Regions from separate parts of the Micromonospora sp. URMC 103 genome, predicted to be linked through region 3. Evidence: riboswitches for the same ligand, from Rfam matches in the RefSeq annotation. Region 3 holds a riboswitch; each other region holds the start of a gene.
What was found. A riboswitch is a leader RNA that binds a small molecule or an ion and turns the genes downstream of it on or off. The one in region 3 is predicted to bind cyclic di-AMP.
Positions count from the first base shown of each region.

Region 1: it holds a riboswitch for cyclic di-AMP, as region 3 does, so the genes downstream of both, ACSNOA_RS11900 (C39 family peptidase) here and ACSNOA_RS14460 (transglycosylase family protein) in region 3, are expected to answer to the same signal.
Region 2: it holds a riboswitch for cyclic di-AMP, as region 3 does, so the genes downstream of both, ACSNOA_RS04095 (coiled-coil domain-containing protein) here and ACSNOA_RS14460 (transglycosylase family protein) in region 3, are expected to answer to the same signal.

Region 1 covers NZ_JBPQTR010000004.1:1,786,327-1,790,358, forward strand. The annotation lists gene ACSNOA_RS11890 (hypothetical protein) at 75-488, shown strand; gene ACSNOA_RS11895 (hypothetical protein) at 628-1,395, shown strand; cyclic di-AMP (ydaO/yuaA leader) riboswitch at 1,756-1,899, shown strand; gene ACSNOA_RS11900 (C39 family peptidase) at 2,126-2,956, shown strand; gene ACSNOA_RS11905 (alpha/beta fold hydrolase) at 3,172-3,906, shown strand; gene ACSNOA_RS11910 (CDP-glycerol glycerophosphotransferase family protein) at 3,918-4,032, opposite strand, start outside.
Region 2 covers NZ_JBPQTR010000004.1:109,902-113,933, forward strand. The annotation lists gene ACSNOA_RS04085 (helix-turn-helix transcriptional regulator) at 1-145, opposite strand, end outside; gene ACSNOA_RS04090 (carbonic anhydrase) at 377-1,087, shown strand; gene ACSNOA_RS04095 (coiled-coil domain-containing protein) at 1,158-2,174, opposite strand; cyclic di-AMP (ydaO/yuaA leader) riboswitch at 2,179-2,309, opposite strand; gene ACSNOA_RS04100 (YibE/F family protein) at 2,476-3,840, opposite strand.
Region 3 covers NZ_JBPQTR010000005.1:256,875-260,906, reverse strand. The annotation lists gene ACSNOA_RS14465 (hypothetical protein) at 1-563, opposite strand, end outside; gene ACSNOA_RS14460 (transglycosylase family protein) at 966-1,643, opposite strand; cyclic di-AMP (ydaO/yuaA leader) riboswitch at 1,642-1,827, opposite strand; gene ACSNOA_RS14455 (hypothetical protein) at 2,723-3,061, shown strand; gene ACSNOA_RS14450 (putative quinol monooxygenase) at 3,299-3,631, shown strand; gene ACSNOA_RS14445 (FUSC family protein) at 3,702-4,032, shown strand, end outside.

The sequences.
Region 1 (4,032 bases), on a different contig from region 3:
GTGCGGTCGGCGCGGCATGTCCGACACGCCCGGCATCGATGCGTTCGGGCCACTGTGGCGGTAGCGTTTGTCGCGTGCTTCCCGTCGCGCTCACCTGTCCCCTGTGGTGGGTCGCGCGGTGGGCCGCCCGGCTGTTGACCAGCCTCGGGCTCCTCGGCTCGCTCGCCCTCCCCGCGGCCGCCGCCGCGCCGCTCGGCGCTCCCGCTGCCGGCGTCGACACGTCCGTCGACCTGCACACCGCGCTCGGTCGGCTCGGCGACCCGGGCCGGCTCGTCGTGGTCGCGCACGTCACGGCGCCCGACCGGGCGGTTCTCGTCGGCGCCACGACCGACCCGCACCGGTCGTTCGACGACTCGGTGCCGCTCGACGCTGTCGTGCCCGGCGCGTCGGCGCGTGTCGCCGGTGACGCCGTCACCGGGCCCGAGCCCGATGTGCCGCCGGCGTCCCTTCCGGCCGCCTCGGCCCCCCGCGCTCCGCCGGGCGCCTGAACGTCGCCGGCGGGAACGGCCTCCCGCCCCACCGCACCTCGATCCTGCTTCCGCACCCGCCGCCGCACTTCTGTGGTCCCGACCACGCTCCGGCCGGTCGTGCGGTCCCTGTCGCATCCGCTGCCCGTGAGGTGCCGCCATGGAGAAGACCGTCCTCTACCAGTTCCTCGTCGAGGTGCCACAGGCCGCCGCCATCTGGTCGGGCCTGCTGGTGCTGGCCCTCGTCGTGCTCACCGTGCTGGTCGCCCGCCCCGAACGCGACCGCCCCGAGGACGACGCGGCCCCCGCCGTCCCCTCCGACCGCGAACTCGCCGCCGCCGAGGCCGCCGACCTGCGCCGGTACGCGGAGGAGGTGGCCGTCGCGGCGGCCGGCGCAGCGCAGACCGCCCGCCGCCGCCGCGGCGAGTGGCTGTCCGCCCAGACGGACCTGGAGCGGGCCTGGGCCGCGTACGACGAGGCGGAGACCGCCGCCCGACGGTTCGCCGGGGCGGGTAGCCTGTCCACGCCCCGTACGCCCCGCACACCCGCCGAGTACGCCGCCCGGGAGCGGCACCTGCACCGCGCGGCCGCGGCGGCGCACTGGCGGGGCGAGCTGACCCTGCACCAGCTCGGCGAGGTGTTCGGTCACCGCAACGGCTGGGACCCGCGGCTGCACCCGGTCGAGCAGGAGGTGCGACTGACCCGGGTCGTCCGGGACACGCGGCTGGCCGACTACCGGGCCGCCCAGGAGCGGGAGCGTGCGGCCTGGCGCGACGCCGAACTCGCCGCGGACGCGGCGCGGGCCCTCTCCGCCGAGGCGTACGCGGCCCGGGCCCGGCTGCGGCCGATCCGGGTGCCGGCCGCCGTGCCCGCGGCCGAGCCCCGCCCGGCCACCGCGCCTCGCTGGCGCCCGGCCCGGGTGGGCTGAGCCGGCTCACCGTCGATCCCGGGCTCGGCAGCCGAGTTGGTCAAAGGCTCGGGGAGGAAGCCCACCGCGCTTCCGGTGCGGAATGTTCCGTGAGCCCCGTCACAGCGCCACCGAAACGGTCAGGAGGGACAGCCCGCCACAATTCCTCGGGCCGATCGGGTGCCTTCCCGCCCCGCTGTCCCGTTGTGTCCCGGGGGCGCCGACGGAAACGCTCGTCCCATTGAGTCACGTCAGTGGCGCTACGACCGGAAAAAAACGCGCTCGGAGCAGGTTTATGCAGGTGGGGAGGGGTTGGCAGGCCCGGTACCGACCAGTACTGTCGGCCCGTCCGGTGCGGTAACCGATCGCAAGAGGCGACGCCGCGCCGACCCGCTCAATCGTGACCATCACGAGCCGGGGACCCACGTGCACGTCCGGGGTGAATCCGCGAGCCACGGCCCGCGGTAGGGCGATCTTCCCGCCCGAATCCGTCAGCTAACCCGGTAGGCGGTGTCGGAAGGAGTTCCATCCTCGTGCAGCACCACCCCACCCCTCGGCCCTCTCCGCCCCTCCACGGCACCGCGGTGCCCGCTCCCGCCCGTCCCGTAGCGACGAGCTGAGCCCGGCACCCGCGTCTTCCCGCCCGGCCCGCCGGGCGATCCCCTGAGCGCCGCACCGCCCGCGGACGACCTCCGCGCGGTGACGCCTGCCCGGATCCGGGCGCGCTCTCCCCCTGAACCGTGGAGGAACTGTGAAGCACACCCTGAAGCGTCAGCTCCGCCGGCTGGCCTCCCAGCGCCCGTACCAGATCGCCGCCGCCTCCGCCGCGGCCCTGACGCTGGCCACCGGCGCCGGCGCCCTGATCAGCGCCACCGACGACGCACCCGCCGGGCGGGCCTCCGCCGCTGTCGCGGAGCTGCGCAGCGACACGGGCGTCGCGTCCCGAGGCGAGGAGCGGACCGCCCCGTCGCCCAGCGACGCGCCCGAGACCGGTGCCCCGTCGTCCCCGAGCGCGTCCCCGGCGGCCAAGAAGACCGCGGACCCCGACCTGACCCGCAAGCCGGCGCCCAAGCCGCCGGCCAGCAAGGTCCTCGACTACGACTACCAGGCGCAGACGACCTACTTCTACTGCGGCCCGGCCGCCACCCGCAACGCGCTGAGCGCCAGCGGCATCGAGCGGAGCCAGGACGCCCTCGCCGCGCAGCTCGGCACCACCGAGATGGGCACCAACTCCGCCGAGGACACCACCCGCGTGCTGAACGCCGTGGTCAAGGGCAGCCCGTACCGGACCCGGATGTTCCCCGACGCGCCGAGCCCCGCCCAGATGGACCAGCTCCAGGCCGACGTGGTGCGGGCCATCACCGACGGGCGCGGCGTGGTGGCCAACATCGTGGGCGACGCCACGGACGTCGACGGCGGCTGGCACTCGTTCTCCGGCGGGCACTACATCGCCGTGGTCGGCTACCGGGACAACGGCCGGACCGTGAAGATCGCCGACTCGGCCAACCCGGCCGTGCCGTCGTACTGGATCACCACGATCGACCTGGCGAACTGGATCACCACCCGCGGCTACTCCGCCTGATCAACCGCGTTACCGTCGGGCGCCGGCTCCCGGAGGGGCCGGCGCCCGCGGCGTTGGTGCCCCGGCGTCAGTACGTGACGAAGCCGTACCGGCCCGCGGGACTGTCCGCGGGCGTTCTGCCCGGCTCGGACGCCGGACTCCACAGTGGCCACCGCCGTGCCGTCCCGGCCGGTCGGCCGCTCGTGCGCGGTCGTGTCCCGTGGCAGACTGCGCGCATGGTGGATGCCCCGGGTGGCCGACCGGTCCTGCTGCTCCTGCACGGCATGGGCGCGACCGGCGACGTCTGGGCGCCCTGGGCCCCGCTGATCGAGAGCCGCTGGGCGGGGCGCTGGCTGGCACCGGACCTGGCCGGGCACGGCGGCGCGCCGCCGCTGCCCGCGTACTCCTTCGCGGCGCTCGCCGAGCGCGTGGCCGCCGCGCTCGCGCCGAACGACCGGCTCGTGGTGCTGGGGCACTCGCTCGGCGGCGTGGTGGGGCTGGCCCTGGCCGCCCGCGCCGGCGGGCCGCCCGTGGCCGCGGTCGTGGGGCTCGGCATCAAGGCCGTCTGGTCCCCGGCGGAGCTGGCCAGAGCGCGCGAGCTGGCCGGCCGCCCCGTCACCTGGTTTCCGAGCCGGGACGAGGCCGCCCACCGCTACCTGCGGGTCTCCGGCCTTTCCGGCCTGCTCGCCCCGGACCACCCGGCGGTCGACGCCGGCCTGCGCGAGGTCGACGGGCGGTGGCGGCTCGCCATGGACCCGGCGGCGTTCGCGGTGGGCGAGCCCGCCCTGCCGTCGCTGATTTCCGCCACCGACGTGCCCGTGCTGCTGGCCCGTGGCGAACACGACCCCATGGTCACCGACGCGCAGCTCAAGGAGCTGGGCGTGCCGGTGGCCACGCTGCCGGGGCTCGGGCACAACGCCCACGTGGAGGACCCGGAGGCGGTGCTGGCGCTCGTGGACGCCTACCGCTGACCGGTCGACGGTCAGGCGGTGGGGGAGAGCGGGGCGGTGCCCGGCTCGACCGGGCGGCCGACGCGCGGCGCGACCGGGTCCCAGCCCGGCGCCAGCTCCCGGCGGGCGGCGTCGAGGAACGCCTCG
Region 2 (4,032 bases), on a different contig from region 3:
CGGTGACGCCCACCTCGTCCGCCACGTCGCGCAGCCGGGCGGTGGGGTTGCGGGCGATGGCGAGCAGCACGTGTGCGTGGTTCGTGAGGAAGGTCCAGTAGCGGCCGCTTTCGTACCCGCTCTCGCTCGTCGCCATGGCCGCCATCGTAGGGGCCGCCGGCCGCTCGGCGGCGTTCTCGATGCCCGCGCGGGCCCGCCCGCGACCCCCGCCCGTCGCCGGGCTTCGAATACCTGAAACGCAAATCACGTATACCTTGACGTGTCTTGCACCGGGTGTGACCGTTGGTCACAGCCTGCGACCCCTGGCCGCAGGGACACTCCGGTGACCAGCCCGGGCACCGCCAGCAGCAGCGACGTGGAGAGCAGAGGTCGGGGTATGAGCGGAGCGGGATCGGCCGAGACGCACCCGGGAGCACAGCGGAAGCACGGACCCGCGGATGCGGTCGTGGCTCCGCCGGCGCCCGGGCCTGAGCAGGCCCTCGCCGAACTGGTGGCCGGCAACGGCCGCTTCGTGGCCGGCGCGCCGCGCCATCCGAATCAGGACGCCGGACACCGCGCCGCCCTCGCCGGCGGGCAGCATCCGTTCGCGGTGATCCTCGGCTGCTCCGACTCCCGCCTCGCCGCCGAGATCATCTTCGACCGCGGCCTCGGTGACCTCTTCGTGGTCCGCACCGCCGGGCACACCTCGGGGCCCGAGGTGCTGGGCAGCGTCGAGTACGCGGTCACCGTGCTGCGTACGCCGCTCGTCGTGGTGCTGGGGCACGACTCGTGCGGTGCGGTGCGGGCGGCGCGGGAGGCGGTCGCCACCGGCACGCGGCCGCCCGGCCACCTCGGCGCCGTGGTGGACGCCGTGGTGCCGAGCCTGACCCGGGCCGCCGCCGAGGGTGTGGACGACATCGACGGGATCGTCGACATCCACATCGCGCAGACCGTCGAGGCCCTGCTGGGCAACTCCTCCGTGCTGGCCGACGAGGTCGCGGCCGGGCGGTGCGCCGTGGTCGGCATGTCGTACCGGCTGGCGGCCGGCGAGGTCCGCCAGGTGGCGGCGGCCGGCGTGCTCGCGGCCGACTCCGCTCCGGCGGTCTGACCGCCACCACGTACGCGACGAGGGCCGCCCCGCGCGGTGCGGAACGGCCCTCGTGCGGCGTGCTCGCCCGCTACAGCAGCGACATGTGCACGTGGTCGGTGTGGTTCGACGGCCCGCTGTACGACTTCCAGCCCGTGGCCGGGAACCAGATCTGCCGGTTCCAGATCACGTAGTAGATGCCGAGCCGGTCGGCGTTGCGGATGAGGAAGGCGGCGACGTTGTTGCCGTACATCCGGGTGTCGTTGTTGTGCCACGGCGAGAAACCGCTCTTCTGCAGCGACCAGTCGCAGGCCCGGCCCTTCGGATGCTCCCACGGGCCGCCCGGTCGGTAGCAGCCGACGAACCGGTTGAAGCCGGCCCGCTTGACCTCCTTGTACGCGTGCAGCGTGCGGGGGGTGATGCACCCGGAGGTGGTGGGGTCGTCCTCGCTGCACGACTCGGGCTTCCAGTCGCCGTCGGCGGTCCGGCCGGGGCCCACCCGCGCGACCGGGGAGGTGGCCGACACGAGGCCGCCGGTGAATCCCTGCCCACCGACCAGGGCCAGGGCCTTCTCGGCCTCGCGCTTCTGCTTGGCCATGATGGCCGTCTGCTTCTGTTGCTCGCGTACCTCGGTGTCGATCGCCAGCTTGGCGAGCTCGGCGCGGTTCTTCACCTCGTTGATCCGGGCCAGCTTCTCCGAGTTCACCATGTTGAGCTCGTCGAGGCCGGTCGCCCGCTCGACGAACGAGTCCGGCGTGTCGCTGCCCAGGAGCACGGCCACCGCGCCGATCCGGCCGGTCCGGTACGACTGGGCGGCGATCTCACTGATCTGCGGCGCCAGCGCGTCCAACTCGGACTGCGCCTTCTTCACCTCGAGGGTCAGCTCGGCCTGGCGCCTCTTGGACTTGTCGAGCTTGCTCTTGGCCGCCGAGTAGTTGCGGTTCGTCGCCTCGATGACGTCGTTGATGAGGGGAGGATCGTCGTCCTCGTGCCCGGACGGGGTGGGCGGTTTGGGTGCCGCGGACACCGGGACCGGCCCGACGAGCACGGTGCAGGCGGCGATCACGGCCACCACGGGTGTCAACCAGCGGCGTAGGGGTGCCGTCACAGTGTTCCCTTCCGTCGACCGCCGACCGGGTTAGCTGACGGGTTCGGGGCGGAAGTGGCCCCTACCGCTCGCGCGGATTCACCCCGGGTACCTGGGTTCCCGGCTCGCCGGGTGGCGATTGGGCGGTGGCCCCGCAGGCGCCGCTGCGCGCCTTCGGCGGTGACCGACGGCGAGGTTACCCGAGAGTGCTCCCGGGGATCTACGCCCGGATGCCGACCAAAAGCGTCATTTCGCCATAACGCTGGGTAGGGAGTGACGCGATCGGCAGCCGGTCGGGCCGGCGTGCTCACGCTGAGGAGTGTCACCATGCGCTGTCCGTGCTCCTGTCGGACTCGGGCCACGCGCCGGGGGCGGCGTGGGGCGGTGTCGCGGTGCGGCGCGGGCCGGGTCGGGAGGAGGCGAGCGCCTCCAACGTCTCGGCCGGGTCGGGAGCCGGTCGGGCGGCCGGAGCCGGCGCGGGATCGTGGGCCTCTGGTGCGGCGACGTGGCGGCCGGCCGCGGTCACCACGGCGGCCAGGCCGGTCGTCAGCGGTACGGCGGCGATGAGGCCCAGCGTGGCGACCGCGCTGCGGACGATCTCCTGGGCCATGAACTCGCTCGTGAGGATCTGCGTGACCGGGCGGGAGTCGGCGGTGAGCAGGAGCAGCAGCGGCAGTGACGCGCCGGCGTACGCGAGCACGATGGTGTTCACGGTCGACGCGATGTGCGCGCGCCCGACCCGGGTCGCGGCCCGGTACAGCTGGAGCCGGGAGAGGGTCGGGTTCGCGTGGGCCAGTTCGGTGACCGTCGCGGCCTGGGTGACCGTCACGTCGTCGAGCACGCCGAGCGAGCCGATGATGATGCCGGCCAGCAGCAGGCCGTGCAGGTCCACGTCGGACCGGAACATCGACAGCGTGGTCGCGTCCTCGCTGCCGAAGCCGGTCAGGTGGGTGGCGGCGGTGGCCACGGTGCCGAGGAGCCCGGTGAGCACCAGGCTGCCCAGGGTGCCGAGCACGGCCACCGAGGTCTGCGCGGTGACACCGTGCGTCAGATAGAGCACCACGAACATGATCAGGGCCGCGCCCACCACCGCGACGAGCAGCGGGTTGCGACCCGCGCTGATGCCGGGAAGCACGAAGACGAGCAGGATGGCGAAACTCGCGGCGAGGCCGGCGAGCGCGGCCAGCCCCCGCCACCGGCCGAACGCGACGATCGCGGCGGCGAAGACCACCGCCAGCCAGATCAGTGACGCGCCGCGCTGGTGTTCGGCGATGTTCCACAGGGCCGACGAGGGGTCGGCCGGATCGGTCAACTCCACGAGGATCACCTCGTCGCCGACCTCGACCGTCGGCGCTCCCGGCCCGGCCGGGACGGGCGTCTCGACCTGCCGGCCGGCGGCCGGGCCGCTCTCCACGCGTACGCCCACGGTGCCGCAGCGCTGCGGGCCCGTCCCGGGTGTCCCCTCCGGCTGCTCGGGCGCGGGCGGGCACGCCTCGGTCGTCACGCGGGTGACGGTGCCGTGGTGGCGCGGCGTTTCGGCCCCGCCGATCGGCTCCGGCGTGTCCCGAGGCCACAGCAGCAGGGCTGCGACCACCGTGGCCAGGACGAGGGGGACCACCGCCGCGACGAGGATCCGTCGTACCCCGGGCGGGGCGGACGGCGCGGGACGGGTGTGGTCGGCGCCCAATGCGAGTCTCCCAACGATTCCGGGGCGGGGTACGTGCCGGCGGGGCGATCGGTTTAGCCGGGTGGGGCGACCCGCACCGGAGGCGCCTCGCGCGACCCCGGGATGGCCGGCCGGCCGGGGGTCGCCGACGGGCCGGCGGGGCCACCCGGGTCGCCGCAGGCGGACACCGCGGGTGCCCGGCGGCGTGGGCGG
Region 3 (4,032 bases):
TCCGCGCGGAACACGATCGTCACGCTGAACGTGGTGCCGTCGACCTGGTACGCGTAGCAGCCCGGGCCCGCCACCGTCGTGGTGCCCGGCAGGTCGCTGTCGGTGTGGGTCAGGAGCGCGTAGTGCCCGCCGTCGCGCGGCTCGCCCGTGTACGCGAACCGGGCGCTCGCGCTCCCCGGCCCGTCGATCCGCGCCGCACGCACGAGCACCGGCCCCTGGTAGCCCTCGGCGATCCACCGCACCTTCTTCTCGTACGTGCCGTCGCGCTGGCGGTCGGCGTCGCGCAGGCCCAGCACCGCGCCACCTCCGAAGTAGTCGGCCACGGGGTACACGGGCCCGGGGCCGAGCACCCGGACGGCCTGGTCCGGCCGGGACCAGGGACGCGCCTCACTGGTCGGGCAGGCGCCGCCGGCGCCCGCGTCGGGAAGCCGTAGCGGCGGGGCGGCGAACGCGGACGGCGATCCCGGAGCGGCCGCGGGAGGAACGTCGCGCGCCGAGCCGTCGCAGGCGGCCGACACCGGCAGGAGTGCGGCGACGGTGGCCGCCCGGAGCGCTTTCGTCACCGTTCCAGTGTCGACCATCGATGGATGCGCGCGCGACCCCGCTACGGACCGGGTACTGACTGCCTCCGCTGAACGACCCCGCGGGGCGGGCAACCTACACCGTCCTGTCACAGCGGTGCGGTGTGGTACGACTGCGGAAAGGTGGTCGGAACCGGTAGAAACGGGCGGGTCGATGACGAGTGGGGCAGCCGCGGAGCGCCCGCTCTCGTCCTGGCCGGGATCGCGGTGGCCGGCGCCGCGCACTCCCGCGGACGCCCACCGGAGCCGCCCGCGCCCCCGCGCTAGCCGGGACGTGTCGCGGACGACGCGGCCGAGGGTCCAGCGACGGCGCCGGGCACCCACCGGTGGTGGGTGCCCGGACGCACGCTGGTACGCCACCGGCGATCACCGGCGCGAGGTGGATCAGAGGCCGAGGCGCTGCCCCGGGAAGATGAGGCCCGGGTCGTCGCCGACCACGCGCCTGTTGCGCTCGTACAGGGCGTGCCAGCCGCCGGAGACGTCCTGCGCCTCGGCGATCCGCGACAGGGTGTCGCCCGCCTTGACCACGTAGGTGTCGCCGCTGGCCGGTACCGTGGTGCGCCGCTCGGTCCGGGTGGTGGACTTCTCCGTGCGAGCCGTCGACCTGCTGCCGCCGGACGAGCGCTCGCTCCCGCCCGTGGACTTCGACGAGGAGCCGGTCGACTTCGACGAGGAGCCGGTGGACTTCGACGAGGTCGAGCCACCCTTCTTGCCGCAGGTCGGCCAGGCGCCGATGCCCTGGCCGTCGAGCACCTTCTCGGCGATGGCGATCTGCTCGCCGCGGCTCGCGAGGTCGGCGCGGGCGGCGTACCTGGTGCCGCCGTAGCCCTTCCAGGTGCTCTGGGAGAACTGGAGGCCACCGTAGTAGCCGTTGCCGGTGTTGATGTGCCAGTTGCCACCGGACTCGCACTGGGCGATGGCGTCCCAGTTGACCGCGGCCTGGGCGGGCGCCGCCGCGCCGAACACGGCGACGGCGCCGGTTACCGCACCGGCGGCGAGGGTGCCGACGGCGACGCGACGGGTGCTGACGGCACGGTGGCGGGCGTTGTACGAAGATGTCATGGATGTCCTCCACGCCGGCGAGGTGAGCTGTCGGGTTCGGGCTGAGGTGCCCGGCCGCCCTGGGCGGCTTCACCCCGAGGTGCCGCAGCGCGGAATCGCTGGGCGCCGGAGAACGGTGGGTCCCCCGCTCCTGCCTGGGTGACGAGTGCCGGCGACCGGCGGCAGGATTTGGCGTTACCGGTCGCGGTGTCCGCGTTGGCGGACCTGACCGACGTTAGGCACCGTTCGGGGGGATCGCCCACTTCGTGTGAAGTTGTTCACCGGCTCACGCGGGGCGCCCCGGTGTCGAGTTGCGACCGTGGCGGAAGCGTGCGATACGGCGCGCGCGACGGACCGATGTGGACGAAGCGGAGCACACTCGGGCGAGCCTTCTCGCCTGGGCCGGGGCCCCTGTTTCCCCAGCTCGGCGTCCCGACCGACGTGGTCGGCATCGGCCTGGACGGGCTGGATCCGCCCCTGTCGAGCTGCCCCGGTTCTGGGGCGGCACGGACGTCCGTCGGGGCGGCCATTCGGAAGCTTGATCGACTTCCTGTCTCTGAAGCCTGATCGACTCCATATCGCCGATGTGGCGGGGTCCGGGTGAGCGGGATGCCGCCAGCTCGGCGATCTGGTGCGGATCATGTCGACCGGTCGGGGCTCATCGTCCGCAGGGTCACCGTGGGGCACCGGCCGCCGGCACGGCCGCACCCGTGCGCGGCGCGGGGGCGCTCTGGCACCCATCGCCCTCGTGGCGCCGGGCTGGACGGCGGCACCGTCACCCCGCGGCGCCGGACTGGGCGTTCGGCATCGCCACCCGCGCCGCCGGGCTGGACGGCGGGCACCGTCAGCTCCCGCGGCGACCCGGGCGGTCCGACATCGAAATCGGACCGCGGAGGGCGGTCGCGGGAGCGCGGATGACGGCGCCCGCGCTGTGGTGACGACCGTGACACCCGGCCGCACAGCAGGTGAGCCGGGTCGCCCCGTCGGCAAGAATCCAGGACGGGAACTCTCCGACGGCCGATGTCGCCCGGTGGCCGGGGGTTTACCCGGGGGGCACAGCGGTGAAGGTAGGGCGGCACAGGAACCGAGGGGGGAGAACCATGTCCGAAACAGACCGTACCGAGGGCGTCACAGATCGTCCCGAGGGGGTGGCCGACCCGCTGCTGTGGAAGCTCGCGGTGGGAGTGGCCGACGCGCACGAGCCCGACGGCGAGGGGGGCTGCCGGAACCTGCTCTGCGCGGGCGAGCCCTGGCCGTGCACGGCGTGGAACAACGCGCAGCGGGCCCTGCGCGCGGCACAGGGCGAGAGCGCCGATACGCCTCCGGCGCCGGCCGAGCAGTCGACCGGCTGGTCCGGTGCCCCGGTGGTGCCGGCGGCCCGACGCGCCACCGCGCAGCCGGCGCAGCGTGGAACGGGAGCGACCGCGTCCGCGGCGTGACCGCCCGGTAGGACGACACGAGGCCGGGCCGGGCTGCGGACCGATCGGCGACGCCGGAGCTGAGCGGCGCTGACGACCCGTGGCCCGGCCGGGGCGCGCCACGGCAGGCGGAATTCGGCGTGCGCTCACCGGCACGGCCCTCTCCGGCCGGACCGCACGCGGTCCACCCGACGACTACCGTGGACGCCGTCCGGCGCCCCGGTCGGGGGGCGCCCCAGCGGTGTCCGGAGGAACCAGATGATCTTCATTACCGCCAAGTTCCGGGTGCTGCCCGAGCACGCCGACCGGTGGCCGGAGATCGCCGCCGAGTTCACCCGGGCCACCCGGGACGAGCCGGGCTGCCTGTGGTTCGACTGGTCTCGCAGCATCGACGACCCGACGGAGTACGTGCTGGTCGAGGCGTTCCGCGACGGGGACGCCGGCGCGGCGCACGTGCAGTCCGCGCACTTCACCACCGCCCAGCGCACCCTTCCGCAGTACCTGGCCGAGACGCCCCGCATCGTCAACGTGACGGTCCCGCAGGACGACTGGTCGGAGCTGGGCGAGATGGCCGTGCCCGACCGGGGGTAGCCGCCGGGATTGTCCCGAAGCCGTCCCGCGCCCCGCTGCGGGGAGGAAGAATGACCCGGGGATGAGGTGCGTGCGACGGGGGTCCAGCGTGCTCGGAACCGGCCTCCTGGCGTGGGTGCGGCACCGTGACCCGGGGTACGTGGTCCTGCGGCGCGCCGTACGGCTGACCCTCGTCGCCTCGGCCGTCTTCTACGGCGGTCGCTACGGCGTCGGCGACGCGACCCTGGCCACGTACGGGCTCTTCGGCGCGATCGCGATGGGCGCGTTCGCACAGGTGCCGGGCTCCGCCCGCAAGCGTGCCGGAATCCTGGTGGCGGCGCTGCCGGTGGCCTGGTCGCTCGTCGTGGCGGGCACCCTGCTCGCGGGGAACACCTGGGCTGCCACCGCCGGCATGCTCGTCA